Regions from separate parts of the Streptomyces sp. NPDC017529 genome, predicted to be linked through region 2. Evidence: riboswitches for the same ligand, from Rfam matches in the RefSeq annotation. Region 2 holds a riboswitch; each other region holds the start of a gene.
The links. Region 2 has a riboswitch for thiamine pyrophosphate ahead of thiC (phosphomethylpyrimidine synthase ThiC). Riboswitches for the same ligand answer to the same signal wherever they lie in the genome.

Region 1 (7,314 bases), on a different contig from region 2:
GGCCGCCGCGCGACGGCCGTACTCGCTCAGACCGGGTGCCGCAGCTCCTTCAGGCGCGCCACGTCCGCCGCGTGCCCCTCCTTGCCGCCCGGCGTCTCGATCACCAGCGGCACGCCCCGCGTGGCCGGGTGCCGGAACAGCTCGCCGAACGGGTCGGCGCCGATGTGCCCGGCGCCGATGTTCTCGTGGCGGTCCTTGTGCGCGCCGACGACGTCCTTGGAGTCGTTGGCATGGATCAGTTTCAGCCGGTCCTCGCCCGCGACCTCGATCAGCTCGTCCAGCAGCGCCTTCATCCCGCCGGGCGCCGCCATGTCGTGCCCGGCCGCGAAGGCGTGGCAGGTGTCCAGGCAGATGCCCAGCTTCGGGTGCCGGTCCAGCGCGTCGAAGTACGGTCCCAGGTCCTCGGCCAGCGCGCACAGCGAGGCCCCCTGGCCCGCCGTCGGCTCCAGCAGCAGCCACGGGTCGTCGTCGTGCGTCAGCTCCTCCAGCAGCGGCCGCATCCGCTCGCGCACCTGTGCCAGCGCGTCCTCGCGGGGCCGCCCGCCGGTCGCCGAACCGGTGTGCACGACCACGCCCAGCGCGCCGATCGCCCGGCCGCGCAGCAGCGAGTGGCGCAGCGACACCACGGACTTCTCGACCGTCTCCTGGTTGTGCGAGCCGAAGTTGATCAGGTAGGGCGCGTGCACGTACGCCGGTACCGCTTCCCGCTCGCACGCCTCCCGGAACGCCTCGTCCTGCTGCGGGGTGCCGGGCGGCGTCGCCCAGCCGCGCGGGTTGGCGACGAAGACCTGCACGGCCTCCCCGCCGATGTCACGGGCGTACGGGATACCGACCTTGGCCAGGCCGCCGGCCACCGGCACGTGGCCGCCGACCGGGTTGCGCTCACGGGCGCGCTGCTGGGACTGGGAGATGCTCACCCGTCAAGGGTGCCAGGTGGCCGCCGCCCGCCCGGCACCGCGGGCGGGCGGCCTTGCTCACAGCGCGCTCTTCAGCCGAATCGTGATCTTGCTGCCCTTGGGGGCCTGCTCGCCGCCCGCGACCGACTGGCTGTCGACCGTGTCCTTCGGGAACAGGAACGGCTTCTTGACCTCGACCTCGAAGCCCGCGCCGGTCAGCGCCTGCTTCGCCTCGTCGGTGCTCTTGCCCGTCACGTCCGGCACGGTCACCATCTCGGGCCCCTCGGACAGCGTGAGCGTGACGGTCTCGCCCTTGCCCAGTTTGCCGCCCTGCCCCGGCGACTGCCGGGCGACCTTGCCCTTGTCGTGCGGCGAGTGCGCCGTCCGGTCGTCGATCCTCACCTCGAAGCCGGCGCCGCGCAGCGTGGCCTCGGCGTCCGCCCGGTCCCGGCCCGTCACGTCCGGCACGTCGGCCGCCGCGCCGCGGCTGACGGTGAGCGCGACCGCGGTGTCCGGGCGGCGCTTGCTGCCCGCCGCCGGGTCGCTGGCGATCACCGAGCCCTTGGCGACCTCGTCGGAGAACTCCTTGCGCACCGTGCCGACCGTCAGCCCCAGGTCGCGCAGCTTGCGCTTGGCGTCCGCCACCGGCGTCCCGGCCAGATCGGGCACCTGGACGATCTCGGGGCCCTTGGAGAGCGTGAGGGTGACCGTTCCCGTACCGCGGATGCGCTTGCCGGTCTCCGGATCCGTGGCCATGACGTGCCCGCGCTCCACGTTCGGGCTGTAGGCGTGCTCGACCCTCACGTCCAGGCCCTCGGCGCGCAGCGTCTGCTCCGCCTTGGCCTGCGTCATGTCCAGCACCGCGGGGACCGTGGTGAACTGCCCGGAGTTGATGTACCAGACACCCGCGCCCACCAGCAGGACGAGCAGCACGGCGGCGATCACCGAGGCCGTCTTGCGGCGCGTCCGCAGCAGACCGGCCACCGCGCCGGACCGCGGCGCAGCGGCCGCAGGCCGCAGCCGGGTGGTCTGCTCGGCCGCCGGCACCGGCGCCGGCGGGACGGGAGGCGTCTCCAGCCTGCTGGTGCGGTTCAGCGGCTCCTCCAGCGGGAGCGGCGGCTGCACGGCGGCGACCCGCGGCAGCACGCTCGTACGGTCCTCGGAACCCGCCCCGGAGCCGTCCTCCGGTGCCTCGATCGCCTGCGGGGGCACCGCGTCCAACTGCGCGTCGGACAGCTCGGCGCGGGCCGTGCGGGCCTGCGCGAGCAGCGTCACCGCGTCCTGCGGGCGCAGCTCGGGGCGGCGTGCGGTCGCCGCGGCGACCAGGTCGTCAAGCTGCGGCGCCAGCTCCGGCGCGTACGCGGACGGGGCCGGCACGTCCTCGTGCAGGTGCTGGTAGAGGACCTGGGCCGCGTTGCTGCCGGTGTGCGGCTTGCCGCCGGTCAGCATCTCGAACAGCACCACACCGCAGGCGTAGACGTCGGCGGGCGGCCCGGCCGTGCCGTCCTCGATCTGCTCGGGCGCCAGGTAGGAGACGGTTCCCAGGAGCGTGCCGGTGGAGGCGGTGGTGTGCGTGCCCACGGTCCGTACGAGGCCGAAGTCGGCGACCTTGACCCGGCCGTCGTCGCCGATCAGCACGTTCTCCGGCTTCATGTCCCGGTGCACCAGCCCGGCCCGGTGCGCGGCGCCCAGCGCGGCCAGGATGGGCTCCAGGATGTCCAGCGCGGCCCGCGGCTGGAGGGCGCCCCGCTCCCGCAGCACGTCACGCAGCGTGCAGCCGGCGACGTACTCCATCGCCAGGTAGACGTACGTGCCGTCGGTGCCCTGGTCGAAGACGCCCACCACGTTGGGGTGGTCGAGCCGGGCGACGGACTTGGCCTCGCGGATGAAGCGGTCGACGAACGCCGCGTCCGCCGCCAGCGCCGGGTGCATCACCTTCAGGGCGAGCACCCGGTCCAGCCGGGTGTCCACGGCCCGGTAGACCGTGGCCATGCCGCCGGCGGCGATGCGCGCCTGCACCTGGTAGCGGCCGTCGAGCAGCTGCCCGACCAGGGGGTCCTGAAGGGTCGTATCCACGGCAGACGAGTCTACGAGCCGTCGGGCGGGGCTCCGACGCCCCGCCCGGCGCCCGGGCCGTACTGAAGCCGAACGGTGACAGGCCCTATGGCCGGGCGTGGGCGGGTCGCGCCGGATGCCCCTTTTCGGCCGGTCCGGGCGGCGCCCCCGGGGCGGCGCCGCCGCGGCGCGTCAGAAAGCGGGCCGCTCCGGGTCCAGCGCGGCCATGCCCTCCGTGGGCGAGGAGGCCTCCGCGTAGTGGCGGCGCGGCATCCGCCCCGCGCGGAACGCCAGCCGGCCGCCCTCGACGGCATGCCGCATCGCCTCCGCCATCAGCACGGGCTCCTGCGCACGGGTCACCGCGGAGGCCAGCATCACCCCCGCACAGCCCAGCTCCATGGCCAGGGCCACGTCGGAGGCGGTGCCCGCGCCCGCGTCCAGGATCACCGGCACCCGGGCCCGCTCGGTGATCAGCTGGAAGTTGTGCGGGTTGCGGATGCCCAGCCCGGACCCGATCGGGGAGCCCAGCGGCAGGATCGCGGCGCAGCCCACGTCCTCCAGCTTGCGGGCCAGCACCGGGTCGTCGCTGGTGTAGGGCAGCACGGTGAAGCCGTCGTCCACCAGCGTCTCGGCGGCGTCCAGCAGCTCGACCGGGTCCGGCAGCAGGGTGCGCTCGTCGGCGACCACCTCCACCTTGATCCAGTCGGTGCCGAGCGCCTCACGGGCCAGCCGGGCGGTGAGGACGGCCTCGCCGGCGGTGAAGCAGCCCGCGGTGTTCGGCAGCACCCGGATGCCGTGCCGTTCCAGTACGGACAGCACCGAGCCCTGCACGGTCGGGTCCAGGCGGCGCATGGCGACCGTCGTCAGCTCCGTACCGGAGGCGAGCAGCGCCCGCTCCAGTACGTCGAGACTGGTCGCCCCGCCGGTGCCCATGATCAGCCGGGAGTCGAAGGTGGTGTCGGCGATGGTGAGCAGATCGTCGGCCATGACGGGGAATCAGCCTCCCTGGACTGCGGTGAGGACCTCGACGCGGTCGCCGTCGCCGAGCGGGGTGGCGGGCCACTGGCCACGCGGTACCACGGCTTCGTTGACGGCCGCTGCCACGCCGCCGGGCGCCGTGGTGAGGCCGGCGACGAGCCGGTCGAGGGTGAGCCCTCCGGGGAACTCGCGGGGCTCACCGTTCACGGAGACGGTGATGGGTGTGGTGACGGTCATGCGGGCTGCTCCTGGGAGGCGGGGGCGGGCACGGGGCGGGGCGCGGCGCCGGGCGGCGCCGCGGAGGCGTGCGCGGGCGGCTCCGGCGCGAAACGGTCGGGGGCGAACGGCCGGGCCTCCTCCGGCAGCCGGCCGCCGGTCAGCACCGCCGCCATCGCGTCGCCCGTGACGGGCGTCAGGAGCACGCCGTTGCGGTAGTGGCCGGTCGCCACCAGCAGGCCCGGCAGCGCGGTCGGGCCGAGCAGCGGCGCGTTGTCGGGCGAGCCGGGGCGCAGTCCGGCGCGGGTCTCGACCAGCGGCAGTTCGGTGATGCCGGGCACCAGCTCGTGTGCGTCCCGCAGCAGCTCGTACACCCCGCCGGCGGTGACCGTGGTGTCCCAGCCCAGCTCCTCGCTGGTGGCGCCGAGCACCAGTTCGCCGTTCTCGCGCGGTACGAGATAGACCGGGCCGCCGCGCACCACGGCCCGTACCGTGCGGGACAGGAACGGTACGCCGCCGGGCAGTACCTCCGGCATGCGCAGCCGCAGCACCTGGCCCTTGACCGGGCGCACCGGCGGCAGCACGCCGCCCGGGACGCCCGCCAGCCGACCGCTGCTGCTGCCCGCGGCGAGCACCACCTGCCCGGCCGTGACGCGGCTGCCGTCGGCCAGTACGGCACCGGTGGCGCGGCCCCGCTCGACGGTCAGCCGCTCGGCGGTGGTGCGGTGGAAGGCGACCCCGGCCCGCTCGCAGGCGGCGAGCAGCGCCGCCGCCAGCCGGCGCGGGTCGACCTGGTGGTCCCCGTCCACGCGCAGGCCGCCGCGCACGCCCGGCGCGAGCATCGGCTCCAGGCGCCGGCACTCGCGCCCGGTCAGCCACTCGGAGTCCAGGCCGCTGCGGAGCTGGAGGGCGTGCAGGTCGCGCAGGTAGGCGCGGTCGTCGGCGTCCAGTGCGACGGCCAGGGTGCCGCACGGGCGGTAGCCGATGTCCCGGCCGCTGGCCTCGGCCAGCTCGGCGGCGAAGTCCGGGTAGCGGCGGGCGGAGGCGAGGTTGAGGCCGAGCAGCGTCTGCTCGCCGTAGTGCAGTTCGGTGACGGCGGCCAGCATCCCGGCCGCGACCCGGGCGGCGCCGCCGCCGGGCGCGGGGTCGGCGACGGCGGTGCGCAGCCCGCGCTGGGCCGCCCGCCAGGCGGTGACCAGCCCGATGACGCCGCCGCCGACGACGAGTACGTCCGGGTGCCCGCCGGAGCCGGGTGACACGTGTGGCGCGGGCGGCCCGGCCCTGCCCGTATGGGGTGCGGCGGCCCGTGCCGCGGTCCGTGCAGATGGATGCATGGGTGTCCAGCCCCTCCCTTCGCCGGCATGACCCGGATCAGGTTCGTACGGTCGGAGGCCGCAGCAGCCTCCCTCTCAGCCCGGTGCGTCCGGGCTCCCGCGAGTGCGTTCACCGGCCACACTAGTACGGGTCCCGGGCGCGCCGTAAGGGAGCACCGGGCCCGCGCTCCGGGCCGTGGCCGGTTCTCGCGGGTGCCGGTGGGTGACGGACCGTGACGTTGTGTCAGAGATCTCGTCGCGCGGTGCTGCGGCCCGCGAGACACGCCGTCCTAGAGTTGGCCGGGTGAGCGAGCAGACCCAGCCTCCCCAGGACCCGGACCGCACGCGCCAGGAGGACGACACCCTCCAGCGCGCCGCCGAGCGCGCCCGGCGGGTCGTCGTCGTGGGCGCCGGAATGGCCGGCGTGCAGACCGCCGTCGCCCTGCGCGAACAGGGCTGGCGCGGGGTGATCACCCTGGTCGGCGACGAGCCCCACGCGCCGTACGACCGCCCGCCGCTGTCCAAGGCCGTACTGCTCGGCAAGGCCGACGGGTCCGCCTTCGACGTGGACTTCGCGGCGCTCGGCATCGACCTGCTGCTCGGCCGGCGCGCCACCGGGCTCGCCGCCGCCTCGCAGGTGGTCGAGACCGACGCCGGACCGCTCCCGTACGACCACCTGGTGATCGCCACCGGCGCCGAACCGGTCACCCTGCCCGGCGGCGCCGGCCTGCCGGACGTCCACGTGCTGCGCACCCTCGACGACGCCGAGCGGCTGCGGCCCGTACTGGCCGGGCAGCGCGAGATCGTGGTGGTCGGCGCGGGCTGGATCGGCGCCGAGTTCGCCACCGCGGCGCGCGAGGCGGGCTGCGGGGTGACCGTCGTCGAGGCCGCCGACCGGCCGCTGGCCGGGGCGCTGCCCGCCGAGGTCGCCGCCCCCATGGCGGCCTGGTACGAGGACTGCGGCGCCCGGCTGCGCACCGGCGCCAGGGTCGCCGCCGTCACGGACGGCGCGGTGGCGCTCTCCGACGGCACGACGCTGGCCGCCGACGCGGTCGTCGTCGGCATCGGCGCCAGGCCCGCGACCTCCTGGCTGGCCGGCTCCGGCGTCGAGCTGTCACCCGAGGACCGCTCCGTGCTGGCCGACGAGCGGCTGCGCACCTCGGTCCCCGGCGTGTACGCCGTCGGCGACTGCGCCTCCTTCCCGTCCGCCCGCTACGGCAGCCGGCTGCTGATCCACCACTGGGACAACGCCCTCCAGGGGCCGCGCACGGTCGCCGCCACCATCGCCCGCGGCGAGGCGGAGGGCCCGCTCTACGACCCGGTCCCGTACTTCTGGTCCGAGCAGTTCGGCCGCTTCGTGCAGTACGCGGGGCACCACGCCGGCGCCGACGAGACGGTCTGGCGCGGCGATCCGGCGAGCGCGGCCTGGTCGGTGATCTGGCTGCGCGAGGGCGTGCTCGTCGCCCTGCTCGCGGTGGGCAGGCCGCGCGACCTCGCCCAGGGTCGCAAGCTCATCGAGCGGGGCGCGGCACTGGACCGGCACAAGGCGGCGGACGCCTCGGTGCCGCTGAAGTCGGCGGTGCTCTGAGCGGCCCGCGCGGCGCACCTTTGGCGATGCCCCGCTACCGGCTGTCAGTGCGAGGTGGCAGGCTTGTCCTGTGACCGAGATTGACGCAAAGATCGATGGACTCGTACCCGCCTGGCTCACCCTCCCCGACATCGCCGAGATGATCGGCGTGGAGGTGACGCGTGTGCGGCAGCTGGTGAAGGAGGGCCAGCTGATCGCGGTGCGCCGCGGCGAGAACCGGGCCCTGCACGTGCCGGCCGACTTCATCAAGGACGGCAAGGTCGTCAAG
Region 2 (7,314 bases):
GTTCGACGAGGAGGACGGGACAGGCCACTTGGCCCGTCACCCGGTGCGGCTGCGGCCGCCGGCGCCGTACTCCGCGCGCCCGAGGGTGCCCTGCTGCACCGCCCGGACGCCGTCCGCCGCGCCCAATTCGCCTATGTGCAACCGAAATATGCCGTGGGCACAGTATGCTCAGCGCTCCCGGTCCAGGTCGGTTCGGCGGCCGCGACCATGGCGGTTTCCCTTCCCGCGAGCGATGCTCAACGCCTACACTGCGTTACCGTCCGAATACGCAGGATGGTGAAGGCGGCGCGCTCACGACATTCGCTTCTCTCTCGGTATTTGAAAGATCACTCCTTGTGATCCGCTTGCGCGTGACAGACGATGGCGTCAATGAGGCCAAGAGGGATGATTCCTGGCCATCTCCGACCAAGTACGGGGCAGAGGTTGATGACCGACACAGTTCAGGCAGAAGTGATCATGAGCTTCCTCGTGTCAGAGGAGCTCGCTTTCCGTATCCCGGTGGAGCTGTACTTCGACCGCGCGGATCCCTATGCGGTCAGCTTCACCTTCGACCTTCCCGGCGATGTGCCCGTGACCTGGGCGTTCAGCCGGGAGCTGCTGCTGGACGGGCTGAGCAAGCCGTCCGGCGAGGGCGACGTACGCATCGAGCCGTCCTCCTCCGAACATCTCAGCGACGTCTTCATCGGCCTGCAGGTGGCGGACGAACGGGCGTTGTTCCGCGCCGGTGCCCCACCGCTGGTGGCCTTCTTGGACCGCACGGACCGATTGGTGCCGATCGGGGAGGAAGAGGTGTGCGACACGCTCGAATCGACATTGGACCGGATTCTTTCCGAGGCGCAGAAGGCGGGGTGAAGCCGCGCGGCCCGGGCGGTGACGGGACGGTGACATGTGACGCGGAGTGACGGGTCTCCGGCCGGATCAGCGTGCGCGCCGCCGCCTGCCGCGGCCGCCGAGCACCGGTTGCCGGCTCGTACCGCCGTCCGGCTCCGGTCCCCGACCCGCACCGACCCGTTGGGCGCCCCGGCCCCCGGCGCCCCGCCCCGGTCCCCCGCCTGCCGTCCGCCGCGTGCCCCGGCCCGCCGGCCGCCCCGCGTCCCGGTCCGCCGAGACGACCAGCACGGCCAGCAGCGTCGTCAGCGGTACGGACGCGACCAGTCCGATGCTGCCCACCAGCGTGCGGACGACCTCCTCCGCGACCACCTCGCTCGTGGCGACGGTACCGACGCTGCTCTGTGCGATCGAGAACAGCAAAAGCAGGGGCAGCGCCGCACCCGCGTAAGCGAGTACGAGCGTGTTGACGACGGACGCGATGTGATCGCGCCCGATCCGCATCGCCGCTCCGTAGAGCTTGCGGCGGCTCGCCGACGGATCGGCCTCCTTCAACTCCCAGACCGCCGCGGTCTGGGTGACCGTCACGTCGTCGAGCACGCCCAGCGACCCGATGATGATGCCCGCCAGCAGCAGGCCGCGGATCTCGATGTCGGGGTACAGGCCGTGCACCAGCCCGGTCTGGTCGTCGGTGTTGCCGGTCAGCAGGGCCCACCCGATGAAGAGCGAGCCGAGCAGGCCGATGAGCAGCAGCGACGCGAGCGTGCCGAGCACGGCTACGGACGTTCGGGCCGTCAGCCCGTGGCACATGTACAGCGCGACCAGCATGATCGCGCTGCCTCCGACGACCGCGACCACCAGCGGGTTCGAACCCTGGAGGATGGCGGGCAGGATGAACAGCGTCAGCACGCCGAAGCTCACGACGAGCGCGACCAGTGCCAGCACCCCGCGCAGCCGGCCGACCACGACCACCGCCAGCGCGAAGATCGCGGCGAGCACCCACATCGGGAACGTCCGGTCGACGTCCGTGACCGCATACTGCAGGTCCTTGGGCGCCTTGGGCGAGTAGGCGACCACGACTTTCTGGCCAACCGTGTAGTGGCGTGTGGCGTCGGGCGTCACGATCGCCTCGAACCGCCGGCCCGTGTCCTTGCCGGTGGTCACCTCGATGACCGCCCGCTCGCAGTGCGTTGCCTGCCGGGTGTCCGAGGGGCCGGACTGCTGCTGCGGCCCCGGCTGCTGCTGGGCGTGGACGTCCGCGCAGTTCACCTCCTCGACCTTGGCCACCTTCGCCTTCTCGGTGGGCTGGTCGAAGCCGACACCGGTCGGCTTGTGGCCGGGTGCGCCGCCCGGCCACAGCACGACCAGACCGGCCACGACGGCGGCGGCGAACGGGATCAGCACCGCCGCGATGACCTTGCGCAGATGCCGGGATACCGGGGCCGCGGGGCCGTGCCCGTGGCCATGTCCGTGCGCGTGCCCGTGTCCTGGCGGGTGCGGCGGCTGCGCACGATCACCGTCCGGACCGGGCGCCGGATGGGAAGCGTGGTGGTGCGCGGAGTGCGGGGGCTCGTTGCTGGTCACCGCCCGATCATCGCAAGAACTGGCAGGGCCCCCTGGTCACCGCGCCATATCGGCGGCTACCGTGGTGCCACCTTTGCAATCGCGGGAGCTCGGAGCACCGGGCTGAGAGGGCGCTGATCCCCGTACGGAACGTCCGGCCGAAGCCGGAACCGCCGTCACGGACTTGCTGCGTCGACCGCCGAACCTGTTACCGGGTAATGCCGGCGTAGGGAGTGGGTCTTCATGACTCTGCAGGATGCACGCACGCCCGAAAACGGTCAGGTCTCCGCCAAGGAGATCGGCTGGCACAAGGGCTACCTCACCGGATCGCGGCCCGACCTGAAGGTCCCGGTCCGTCGTGTGCACCTCACCAACGGCAAGGACGTGACGCTTTACGACACGTCAGGGCCGTACACCGACCCCAACATCGAAACCGACGTCCGCCGCGGCCTGGCGCCGCTGCGGGAGAACTGGATCATCAGCAGGGGAGATACCGAGGAGTACGCGGGCAGGCCACCGAGGCCCGAGGACGACGGCCTCAAGCACACCTCGCCGCGCGGCGGCCTGAAGAACCTCGACGCGGTCTTCCCGGGTCGCCCCCGGCAGCCTCGCCGGGGCCGCGGCGGCGCGGCGGTCACCCAGCTCGCGTACGCGCGCCGGGGCGAGGTCACGGCGGAGATGGAGTACGTCGCGATCCGCGAGAACGTCACTCCGGAGTTCGTGCGGGACGAGATCGCGGCCGGCCGGGCCGTACTGCCCGCCAACGTCAACCACCCGGAGATCGAGCCGATGATCATCGGCAAGAACTTCCTGGTGAAGGTCAACGCGAACATCGGCAACTCCGCCGTCACGTCCTCCATCGAGGAGGAGGTGGAGAAGATGACCTGGGCGACCCGCTGGGGCGCCGACACGGTCATGGACCTGTCCACCGGCCGCAACATCCACACCACCCGCGAGTGGGTGCTGCGCAACTCCCCCGTCCCCATCGGCACCGTCCCCCTCTACCAGGCACTGGAGAAGGTGGACGGCAAGGCCGAGGAACTGACCTGGGACATCTACAAGGACACGGTCATCGAGCAGGCGGAGCAGGGCGTGGACTACATGACCGTCCACGCCGGCGTCCTGCTGCGCTACGTCCCCCTCACGGCCCGCCGCAAGACCGGCATCGTCTCGCGCGGCGGCTCGATCATGGCGGCGTGGTGCCTGGCCCACCACAAGGAGTCGTTCCTCTACACCCACTTCGAGGAACTCTGCGAGATCCTCGCCTCCTACGACGTCACGTACTCCCTCGGCGACGGCCTGCGCCCCGGCTCCATCGCGGACGCCAACGACGAGGCGCAGTTCGCGGAGCTGCGGACGCTCGGCGAGCTGAACTCGATCGCCAAGCGGCACGGCGTGCAGACGATGATCGAGGGCCCGGGACACGTCCCGATGCACAAGATCAAGGAAAACATCGACCTCCAGCAGGAGATCTGCGAAGAGGCGCCGTTCTACACGCTCGGCCCGCTGACCACCGACGTCGCGCCCGCGTACGACCACATCACCTCCGGGATCGGCGCGGCGATGATCGCGTGGTGGGGTACGGCGATGCTCTGCTACGTCACGCCCAAGGAACACCTGGGCCTGCCGGACCGGGACGACGTCAAGACCGGCGTCATCACGTACAAGATCGCGGCGCACGCGGCGGACCTCGCCAAGGGCCACCCGGGCGCCCAGGACTGGGACGACGCGCTGTCCGACGCGCGCTTCGAGTTCCGCTGGGAGGACCAGTTCAACCTGGCCCTCGACCCGGACACGGCCCGCGCCTTCCACGACGAGACGCTGCCGGCGGAACCGGCGAAGACGGCGCACTTCTGCTCCATGTGCGGCCCGAAGTTCTGCTCCATGAAGATCTCCCAGGACATCCGCCGCGAACACGGCGGCGACCTGGCGGTCGGCACGGACGCGGAGGCGGGCATGGCCGAGAAGTCACGGGAGTTCGCGGCGGCGGGGAACCGGGTGTACCTGCCGATCGCGGAGTGACCTTTCCGCACGTTGGATCCGGGCCCGGAGCCGCGCGTACACCGTGCGGCTCCGGGCCCGGAGCCGTGCGTCGGTACCTGTGCCTGCGGGACGCCGCGGGGGCCAGGTGCCGTTGCCCCCGCGGTGGAAGTGCGGCGGTGCGTGGGCGCTATTCGGGATGGTGGTCGGGGCCGCCGTAGTCGGGGCTGGTGAAATCCGGGCTGGTGAAGCGGGGCCGGGGAGCGGCGGGCGGGCCGCCGTCCGGGCTGGTGAAGTCCGGGCTGGTGAAGCCCAGGCTCGGCATCCGGCCGCCGTCCACTGCGCGGCGCGGTACGTACCGGGCCGTGCCGCGGCCGTTGACGGCGGCCGGATCGGCCAGGGCCTCGCGCAGGAACGGCAGGATGCCGCGTTCCAGGAGCGCCTGCCGCCAGGCGTCCCGGGCGAGGTCCACCTCCCGGGTCCGGGCGCCCAGGCCGTCGCCGGTGCGTGGGGCGCGCAGCGACGTCGAGCCGTTGCGCCAGGCCGCGTAGACCAGGCTCGCCATCGCGACGAGCGCCCCGGCGGCGGTGACCGCCGCGAAGACCCAACCCACGCTGATCAGGGGCTGGGCGGCGGACGGGTCGGTGCCGACGGTGCGCAGCACGTACCCGATGAGCAGGAAGAGCACGGCGGCGATCCCCGCCAGCACCGGCGCCAGTACCGTGATCATCGCGGCCAGCCCGGCGCCCGAGGGCTCGGCGACCTCCCCCACGGTCGTGGCGAGATCGATGCCCGGGCTGCCCGCCGACGCGCCTTTCTCCTCGCGGCCTTCCACGCCTCCGGCTTCCGGTGCGGGTGCCGGAGCGCGCAGTTCGTCGCGGAGCCGTACGTAGTGTCGGTATTCGGCCGTCGCACACGCGGCGATGGCGGTTGTGGCGCTGAGCGCCATGGTGCGCAACTGCTCGGTATTGAGGTGCTTTCCCGCCGCGGACACCAGGTCCTTCCGGTAATCCGCGGTGCGCAGCGCCTCGTCGAGGAGCCGCGCGAATTCCGCGCGGTCCTCGTTCAGCAGGTGCGGAGCGCTGTTCATGTGCATCCCCCGATGCTCCGTAGGGCCGTACAGGCCGGCGTGGGCCGGGCAGTGGGCGGAAACGGAGGAGAGCCTGCTACGGATAGACCGATGGTAGAGCGCCTCCGGCACGGGGTGACAGGGTGTTTGCGGAAATAGGGACCGCCACGCCCCCGCTCGGGCCCCGTCGCGCCACTTCCCTACCTGCCGCTACCCCTGCCCGGATAACGGTCAGCCAGTCAGGGGAAGTTGGACGACCAGTAGCTTTCCGGCCATGGTGATCCCGCCGTCCATGGCGATGGCGAGCCCGTCGGCGTAGACGTGCGGCCCTTCGACGGCGACCCCCTCGCCTTCGTCGTCCTCGCCGCCGACCTCGCCGAGGAGGTACGGGATGGGGCTGTGGCCGTGCACGACGCGCCCGCCGCCGTAGGTGTCGAGGAGTTCGCGTGCGGCCATCGGGCCCGCGTCGTCGTCGCGGAAGGCGAACCGCTTGGTGAACTTGCGGAACAGGTCCCAGACCTCGTCGGCGTCGCTGCGCGTGAGGACGTCGTGGACGGTGTCGTTGACGTCCTCGATGGAGTCGCCGTACTCCAGGTACGCGGTGGTGTCGGAGTGCACGAGCAGGTGCCCGTCCTCCTCCGTCATGGCGTCCAGGCGGGCCATCCACTGCAGGTGATGGTCCTGGAGGCGGTCCATGTCGGTCTTCTGGCCGCCGTTGAGCAGCCAGGCGGCCTGGAAGGAGGCGGTGCCGGCGCCGGACTGCACGGGGGTGTCGCCGAACCGCTTGGCGCCGAGCAGCAGCAGCTCGTGGTTGCCCATCAGGGCCTTGCAGTAGCCGCCGGCCGCCGCGGCCTCGGCGGACAGCTGCATGACGAGGTCGATGACGCCGATGCCGTCCGGGCCGCGGTCGGTGAAGTCGCCGAGGAACCACAGGCGGGCGTTGCCGGCGGCCCACTGGCCGTCGGCGTCGATGAGGCCCTCGGCGGCGAGTGCCTCGCGCAGCTCTTCGTAGTAGCCGTGCACGTCGCCGACGACGTACAGCGGGCCGCCGCCCTCTTGGCCTTCGGGGGCGGGGATAGCCGACTCGGGCACCGCCGTCAGGTCGACGGTCGGGCGGTCGATGAGCGTGTCCGTACGGGTGACGGGCGGGATGTCCGCGTGCCCTTGCGGGTTGCCGCCGCCTGCCGACGCGCCCGCGCCGATGACGGGGAGGGAGCGCTCGGTGGGGGTGTACTCGGGCGGCATGCCGTCGGGCGCTCCGATGAAGGCCGGCGGCAGGGGCGGGGGCGGCGGTACCGCCGGGGCCGGGGGGACCGGCACAGCAGGCGGTTGTGCCGGAGCCGGAGGTTGTGCCGGCATGGTCCGCACCATGGGTCCCACACTGGCCCCCTGAGTCATCGACCCCTCCACCATCGCGCCGCCGTGCACCTCGCGGACCTTGCCTGGTCGACGGCGGTCCGTGGTGTCGTGCGCCCATCATAGGAATGCCGCTCGCGGGTTGTGACGCACCCGGGGGTGGTCAATCGCTCGGCGCCCGGTGTTCACTGCCGTTTTCTCCGGGATCACCCCGATTTTATCCCGGGCGACGGGATGCCGGGACGGCGGCACGGCGGTGCGGGGACCTGGCGAAGTGGCCCGGGGTGCCTCGGCGCGGCGCCGGACGTCAGGAGGGCGGCGGGGCCGCGGAGGAGGCCGTGTCCGTACGTCCGGACGTCGGGCCTGATGTCCGTACGTCCGGATGCCGGATCGCCGTCCGGGCGTACACAAACCTCCGGCCGTGTGGATACGGCAGGCGCATCCACACGGCCGCTCGAACGTGTGACGGTCAAGCCCCGGAAGGTCCCCGCGGCGGACTGACGGTGGTGCGCGCGGAC
Region 3 (7,314 bases), on a different contig from region 2:
CGCGACCTGCTGGAGGGCGAGAAGAAGGCCGACGACGCCAAGGCTGACGAGGCCAAGGCCGAGGACAAGCCCGCCGAGGCCCCCGCCGCTGCCGAGGCCCCCGCCGCCGAGGCCGAGACGCCGGCCGCGGACGCCGAGCAGGCCTGACGCCGCACCACCGGTTGACGACGGCGGGGGAGGGCGCCACGAGCGCCGCCCCCGCCGTCCACCCGTAGATCTTTCGACTGTCGAGATTTCGAGAAGAGATTCACAGACCATGGCGAACTACACCGCCGCGGACGTCAAGAAGCTCCGTGAGCTCACCGGCGCCGGCATGATGGACTGCAAGAAGGCCCTGGACGAGGCCGAGGGCAGCGTCGACAAGGCCGTGGAGATCCTCCGCGTCAAGGGCCAGAAGGGCGTCGCCAAGCGCGAGAGCCGTTCGGCCGAGAACGGCGCCGTCGTCTCCCTCATCTCCGAGGACAAGACCTCCGGCGTTCTGCTTGAGCTGAAGTGCGAGACGGACTTCGTCGCCAAGGGCGAGAAGTTCCTGGCCGTCGCCAACGCGCTGGCCGCGCACGTCGCCGCCACCTCCCCGGCCGACCTGGAGGCGCTGCTCGCCTCCGAGATCGAGGCCGGCAAGACCGTCCAGGCGTACGTCGACGAGGCCAACGCCACGCTGGGCGAGAAGATCGTTCTGGACCGCTTCGCGCAGTTCTCCGGTGGCTACGTGGCCGCCTACATGCACCGCACCATGCCCGACCTCCCGCCGCAGGTCGGCGTCCTGGTCGAGCTGGACAAGGAGAACGCCGAGACCGCCAAGGACGTCGCGCAGCACATCGCCGCGTTCGCGCCGAAGTACCTCACCCGTGAGGACGTCCCGGCCGACGTCGTGGAGAACGAGCGCCGCGTCGCCGAGGCCACCTCGCGCGAGGAGGGCAAGCCCGAGGCCGCCCTCCCGAAGATCGTCGAGGGTCGCGTCAACGGCTTCTTCAAGGAGAACACGCTGCTGGCGCAGCCCTTCGCGAAGGACAACAAGAAGTCCGTCGAGAAGGTCCTGAACGAGGCCGGTGTCTCGCTGAAGCGCTTCTCGCGCATCCGCGTCGGCGCCTGAGCCAAGCCGTGGGCCTTGTCGCCAAGGCCAGCGAATGACCTACGGCCCCGCTAGGGTCGTACGCAGTCGGCCGCGTACCGGCCGGCCGCAGATGTGACGAGGAGGCCATTGCCGTACAGGGATCTGAACCAGACCCCCGGCAATGGCCTTCTTCGTATGTGCACGAGGAGAGCGTGATGAATCAGGGTGCCGACGGCGCGGACACAGCCCACAAGGCCGACAGCGGCGGGAAGGGACGCTTCCTGCTGAAGCTGTCGGGCGAAGCGTTCGCCGGCGGCGGCGGACTGGGTGTCGACCCCGATGTCGTGCACGCCATCGCCCGCGAGATCGCAGCCGTGGTCCGTGACGGCTACGAGATCGCCATCGTGATCGGCGGCGGCAACTTCTTCCGCGGCGCCGAGCTGCAGCAGCGCGGCATGGACCGCGCCCGCTCCGACTACATGGGCATGCTCGGCACGGTCATGAACTGCCTGGCCCTCCAGGACTTCCTGGAGAAGGAGGGCATCGACTGCCGCGTCCAGACCGCCATCACCATGGGACAGGTCGCGGAGCCGTACATTCCGCTGCGCGCCGTGCGTCACATGGAAAAGGGCCGCGTGGTCATCTTCGGAGCCGGTATGGGCATGCCGTACTTCTCCACCGACACCACCGCGGCCCAGCGTGCCCTGGAGGTCGGTGCCGAGGCCATGCTGATGGGCAAGAACGGCGTGGACGGGGTCTACGACGCCGACCCGAAGAAGTTCCCGGACGCGGTGAAGTTCGACGCTCTCGAATACGGCGAGGTCATCACCCGCGACCTCAAGGTCGCCGACGCCACCGCCATCACGCTCTGCCGCGACAACAAGCTCCCGATCCTCGTCTTCGAACTGCTCGCCGAGGGCAACATCGCGCGCGCGGTGAAGGGTGAGAAGATCGGCACGCTCGTCAGCGATCAGGGCACCCGGGCCTGACGGCCCCAACTGCCGTATTGCCGTACGGGCAGGGCACCGTACGGGCGGCAACCCCGGGTCGTGGGAAGACCCCGGCACGGGGATGGACAACGGCCTGCCGGTCGGACACCGTGCAGGAGAAGACGCGCGGCAGGGGCGAGGCTCTGCTTCTTACCGAAAAGACCAGGAGCAAGTGGTGATCGAAGAGATCCTCCTCGAGGCCGAGGAGAAGATGGAGAAGGCCGTCGTGGTCGCCAAGGAGGACTTCGCCGCGATTCGCACCGGGCGTGCGCACCCGGCGATGTTCAACAAGATCGTGGCGGACTACTACGGCGCCATGACGCCGATCAACCAGCTGGCGTCGTTCTCGGTGCCCGAACCGCGGATGGCCGTGGTGACCCCGTTCGACAAGAGCGCACTGCGCAACATCGAGCAGGCGATCCGGGACTCCGACCTGGGCGTCAACCCGAGCAATGACGGCCACATCATTCGCGTGAACTTCCCGGAGCTCACCGAGGAGCGCCGCCGGGAGTTCATCAAGGTCGCGAAGAACAAGGCCGAGGACTCGAAGATCTCGATCCGCAGCGTCCGGCGCAAGGCCAAGGAAACCCTCGACAAGCTCGTCAAGGACAAGGAGTCCGGCGAGGACGAGGTGCGCAGGGCGGAGAAGGAGCTCGACGACACCACCGCGAAGTACGTCGCGCAGGTGGACGAGCTGCTCAAGCACAAGGAATCCGAGCTCCTAGAGGTCTGATGAACGAGTCATCCTGGGGGGCCCCGCCTGGCGTCGGCCGAGCCGGTCAATGGGGACCACCCGACCAGGGGCCCGCCGGTTCGGCGGGTCCCGCGCACGAGTGGGGCGGCGCGGCGCAGACTCGGCCCATGCCCATCGTGCCCGACGCAGGCGGACACCAGGACGACGACCGGAACTCTCTGGACGACGACCGGGACCACCGGGACGACAGGGGGGCCGCTCGGCAGAGCGGCCCCTCGTTCCGCGACGAACAGCCGCAGGAGCCCATGCCGACCTCTTTGCCGGGGCCTGACGGCTCACAGCAACCCGACAAGCCGCAGAAGAAGAGCGCGGGGCGCAACCTCCGGGCCGCCATAGGAGTCGGTGTCGGCCTCGGTGCCGTCATCCTGCTCTCGCTCTTCGTCTACAAGCCGCTTTTCGTAGGCGTCATAGTGATCGCGGTCGTCGTGGGCCTGTGGGAGCTGACGTCCCGGCTCTCCGAACGCAAGGACATCCGGGTACCGCTGGTCCCGCTCGCCCTCGGTGGCGCGGCGATGGTGGTCGCCGGCTACGTACGGGGCGCGGAGGGCGCGTGGGTGGCGATGGCGCTCACCGCGCTCGCCGCCCTGGTGTGGCGCATGACGGAGGCCCCGGAGAACTATCTGCGGGACGTCACGGCGGGCGTCTTCGCCGCGTTCTACGTGCCGTTCCTGGCGACGTTCGTGGCGATGATGCTCGCCGCCGACGACGGGCCGCAGCGCGTGCTGACGTTCCTGCTGCTGACGGTCGTCAGCGACACGGGTGCGTACGCGGTGGGCTGGCGCTTCGGCAAGAACAAGCTCGCGCCCCGCATCAGCCCCGGCAAGACCCGCGAGGGGCTGTTCGGCGCGGTGCTGTTCGCCATGGTCGCGGGCGCGCTCTGCATGCAGCTGATCATTACGGACGGCGCCTGGTGGCAGGGCCTGCTGCTCGGCATGGCGGTCGCGGCCAGCGCGACGCTCGGCGACCTCGGCGAGTCCATGATCAAGCGCGATCTCGGCATCAAGGACATGGGCACGCTGCTGCCCGGCCACGGCGGCATCATGGACCGCCTGGACTCGCTCCTGCCGACCGCCCCGGTCGTGTGGCTGCTGTACGTCATCTTCGTCGGCTCCGGCTGACAGAGGTCCACCGTACGTGTGAGGGGCTCGCCGCGCTGCGTGGCGGGCCCCTCACGCATATGGAAAACCGCAGGTCAGGCCGGGTTGCCGAGGCGGCGATCGGCACCTCTTACGTCTGCGACACTGGAAGAACCATGCCTAAGCCCGGAGAACTCACTTTCGTCGCGCCGCGCGGAGCCAAGAAGCCGCCGCGGCACCTTGCCGATCTCACCCCCGCCGAGCGGCGCGAAGCCGTGGCCGCGGCCGGTGAGAAGCCGTTCCGCGCCAAGCAGCTGTCGCAGCACTACTTCGCCCGGTACGCGCACGACCCGGCGGAGTGGACGGACATCCCGGCCGCGGCGCGGGAGAAGCTGGCGTCGGCGTTGCTGCCCGAGCTGATGAGTGTGGTGCGGCACATCTCCTGTGACGACGACACCACGCGCAAGACGCTGTGGAAGCTGCACGACGGCACCCTCGTGGAGTCGGTGCTGATGCGCTACCCGGACCGGGTCACGATGTGCATCTCGTCACAGGCCGGATGCGGCATGAACTGCCCGTTCTGCGCGACGGGGCAGGCGGGGCTGGACCGGAACCTCTCGACCGCCGAGATCGTTCACCAGATCGTCGACGGCATGCGGGCGCTGCGCGACGGCGAGGTTCCGGGCGGGCCGGCCCGGCTGTCCAACGTCGTCTTCATGGGCATGGGCGAGCCGCTGGCGAACTACAACCGGGTCGTGGGCGCGATCCGGCGGCTGACCGACCCGGAGCCCGACGGGGTGGGGCTTTCCCAGCGCGGCATCACCGTGTCCACGGTGGGTCTCGTCCCGGCGATGCTGCGGTTCGCGGACGAGGGCCTGAAGTGCCGGCTCGCGGTGTCGCTGCACGCGCCCGACGACGAGCTGCGCGACACGCTCGTACCGGTCAACACGCGCTGGAAGGTGCGTGAGGTGCTGGACGCGGCCTGGGAGTACGCGGAGAAGTCCGGGCGGCGGATCTCGATCGAGTACGCGCTGATCCGGGACATCAACGACCAGGCGTGGCGCGGTGACCTGCTGGGCCGCCTGCTCAAGGGCAAGCGGGTGCACGTCAACCTGATCCCTCTCAACCCGACGCCCGGTTCGAAGTGGACCGCCTCGCGCCCCGAGGACGAGAAGGCGTTCGTCGAGGCCATCGCCGCGCACGGGGTGCCGGTGACCGTCCGCGACACGCGCGGGCAGGAGATCGACGGCGCCTGCGGGCAGCTCGCGGCCTCGGAGCGCTGACCGTCCGCTGGTACGGTGTGATCGAACAAATGCACATTCCGACAGGGGAGCGCCACAGCGCTGAGAGTGCGGCAGTGTCACGGACCGAGCGTCACGGACACGAGGTGCCGCAGACCCTTGAACCTCGCCCGGGTCATTCCGGGTAGGAAGTTCGGTCGTCACTCATGCTGTTGCGCCCCGCCCGGCCTTCCTCGCGAAGTGCCGGGCGGGGCCGCGTCTCTTCCTGGCCAGCCAGGAGGAATCCAGTGAGCACCACCAGAAGGATCACCGTCACCGCGCTGGCGGTCGCGGCCGGCATGACGGCGCTCGCCGCGTGCGGCTCGGGCGGCAGCGGCGGCAGTACGGACCCGAAGACCGTCACGCTCGTCAGCCACGACTCCTTCAACGCCTCCAAGTCCGTCCTGGAGGAGTTCACCAAGCAGACCGGCTACAAGGTGAACGTGCTCAAGGGCGGCGACGCGGGCAAGGCCGTCAACCAGGCGATCCTGTCGAAGAACAACCCGCAGGGCGATGTCTTCTTCGGCATCGACAACACGCTGCTGTCGCGCGGCCTGAAGGAAGGCATCTTCAGCCCGTACGAGGCCAAGGGGCTGGCGAGCGTCCCCGGCGAACTCCAGCTTGACAAGGCCGGGCACCGGGTGACGCCGGTGGACTACGGCGACACCTGCGTCAACTACGACCGCGCCTACTTCGCCGAGCACCGGATCGCGCCGCCCGAGACGTTCGACGACCTGCTCAAGCCCGAGTACAAGGGCCTGCTGGTCACCGAGAACTCCGCCACGTCGTCGCCGGGGCTCGCCTTCCAGCTCGGCACCATCGCCAAGTACGGCGAGTCCGGCTGGCAGGACTACTGGAAGAAGCTCAAGGACAACGGCGTCGAGGTCGTGGACGGCTGGGAGCAGGCGTACAACGAACGGTTCTCGGGTTCGGCGGCGGGCCGGGGCAAGGGGGACAAGCCCCTGGTGGTCTCGTACGCGTCGAGCCCGCCGGTGGAGGTGCTCGGCAAGAAGCCGCAGCCGAAGGAGGCGCCCACCGGCGTCGCGGCCGGCACCTGCTTCCGGCAGGTCGAGTTCGCGGGGCTGCTCAAGGGCGCCAAGAACGAGAAGGGCGGCAAGGCCCTGCTGGACTTCCTGCTGAGCAAGCAGTTCCAGGAGGACGTGCCGCTCCAGATGTTCGTCAACCCGGCGCGTACGGACGCGCAGGTTCCGGAGCTGTTCACCAAGTACGGCCGGAAGATCGACAAGCCGGAGACGGTGGCCCCGGAGAAGATCGCCGCGAACCGCGAACAGTGGATCAAGCAGTGGTCCTCGCTCGTTCTGAAGTAACCGGCCCCGCGAAGCGGGCGCGGCACTCACGGGGGACGGCGGCGCGGCTGGCCCTGATGGCCCTGCCGCTGGCCTTCTTCGCGCTCTTCTTCGCCTATCCGGTCGCCGCGATCGTCGGGCGGGGGCTCAAGGACGGCGGGCAGTGGCAGCTGGGCCGGGTCGGCGAGGTGCTGTCCGACCCGGACGTCCTGCACGTCCTGTGGTTCACGGTCTGGCAGGCGGCGGCCTCGACCGCGCTCACGCTGCTGATCGCGCTCCCCGGCGCGTATGTCTTCGCGCGCTTCGATTTCCCCGGGAAGCAGTTGCTGCGGTCCGTGGTCGCGGTGCCGTTCGTGCTGCCGACGGTGGTGGTGGGTTCGGCGTTCCTGGCGCTGGTCGGGCGCGGCGGCGTGCTGGACGACCTGTGGGGCGTACGGCTGGACACCTCGGTGTGGGCGATCCTGCTGGCGCACGTGTTCTTCAACTACGCGGTGGTCGTACGGACCGTCGCGGGCCTCTGGGGGCAACTCGACCCCCGGCAGGAGGAAGCGGCCCGGGTGCTGGGCGCGTCGCGCTGGAACGCGTGGCGGCGGGTGACGCTGCCCGCGCTGGGACCGGCCGTCGCGGCCGCCGCCCTGATGGTCTTCCTGTTCACCTTCACCTCCTTCGGGGCGGTGCAGATCCTGGGCGGGCCGAGGTTCTCCACCCTGGAGGTGGAGATCTACCGGCAGACCGCCGACTTCCTGGACCTGCCGACCGCCGCCGTCCTGACGTTGCTCCAGTTCGCCGCCGTGCTGGCACTCCTGGCGCTGCACGCCTGGACCGTACGGCGGCGGGAGACCGCCCTCACGCTC

Region 1: it holds a riboswitch for thiamine pyrophosphate, as region 2 does, so the genes downstream of both, thiO (glycine oxidase ThiO) here and thiC (phosphomethylpyrimidine synthase ThiC) in region 2, are expected to answer to the same signal.
Region 3: it holds a riboswitch for thiamine pyrophosphate, as region 2 does, so the genes downstream of both, ACH4K4_RS22470 (thiamine ABC transporter substrate binding subunit) here and thiC (phosphomethylpyrimidine synthase ThiC) in region 2, are expected to answer to the same signal.

What each region holds. Positions count from the first base shown of each region.
Region 1 is NZ_JBIRJY010000006.1:360,415-367,728, reverse strand. Features, by position in the region: gene ACH4K4_RS18575 (deoxyribonuclease IV) at 27-911, opposite strand; gene pknB (Stk1 family PASTA domain-containing Ser/Thr kinase) at 975-2,972, opposite strand; gene ACH4K4_RS18565 (thiazole synthase) at 3,144-3,938, opposite strand; gene thiS (sulfur carrier protein ThiS) at 3,948-4,166, opposite strand; gene thiO (glycine oxidase ThiO) at 4,163-5,479, opposite strand; TPP riboswitch at 5,477-5,590, opposite strand; gene ACH4K4_RS18550 (NAD(P)/FAD-dependent oxidoreductase) at 5,763-7,046, shown strand; gene ACH4K4_RS18545 (Rv2175c family DNA-binding protein) at 7,117-7,314, shown strand, end outside.
Region 2 is NZ_JBIRJY010000002.1:428,403-435,716, reverse strand. Features, by position in the region: gene ACH4K4_RS05650 (SsgA family sporulation/cell division regulator) at 427-852, shown strand; gene ACH4K4_RS05645 (YibE/F family protein) at 919-2,412, opposite strand; TPP riboswitch at 2,484-2,641, shown strand; gene thiC (phosphomethylpyrimidine synthase ThiC) at 2,635-4,413, shown strand; gene ACH4K4_RS05635 (hypothetical protein) at 4,562-5,467, opposite strand; gene ACH4K4_RS05630 (metallophosphoesterase) at 5,672-6,853, opposite strand; gene ACH4K4_RS05625 (LacI family DNA-binding transcriptional regulator) at 7,266-7,314, opposite strand, start outside.
Region 3 is NZ_JBIRJY010000008.1:238,164-245,477, forward strand. Features, by position in the region: gene rpsB (30S ribosomal protein S2) at 1-147, shown strand, start outside; gene tsf (translation elongation factor Ts) at 257-1,093, shown strand; gene pyrH (UMP kinase) at 1,270-2,043, shown strand; gene frr (ribosome recycling factor) at 2,219-2,776, shown strand; gene ACH4K4_RS22460 (phosphatidate cytidylyltransferase) at 2,776-3,915, shown strand; gene rlmN (23S rRNA (adenine(2503)-C(2))-methyltransferase RlmN) at 4,050-5,156, shown strand; TPP riboswitch at 5,190-5,323, shown strand; gene ACH4K4_RS22470 (thiamine ABC transporter substrate binding subunit) at 5,402-6,481, shown strand; gene ACH4K4_RS22475 (ABC transporter permease) at 6,538-7,314, shown strand, end outside.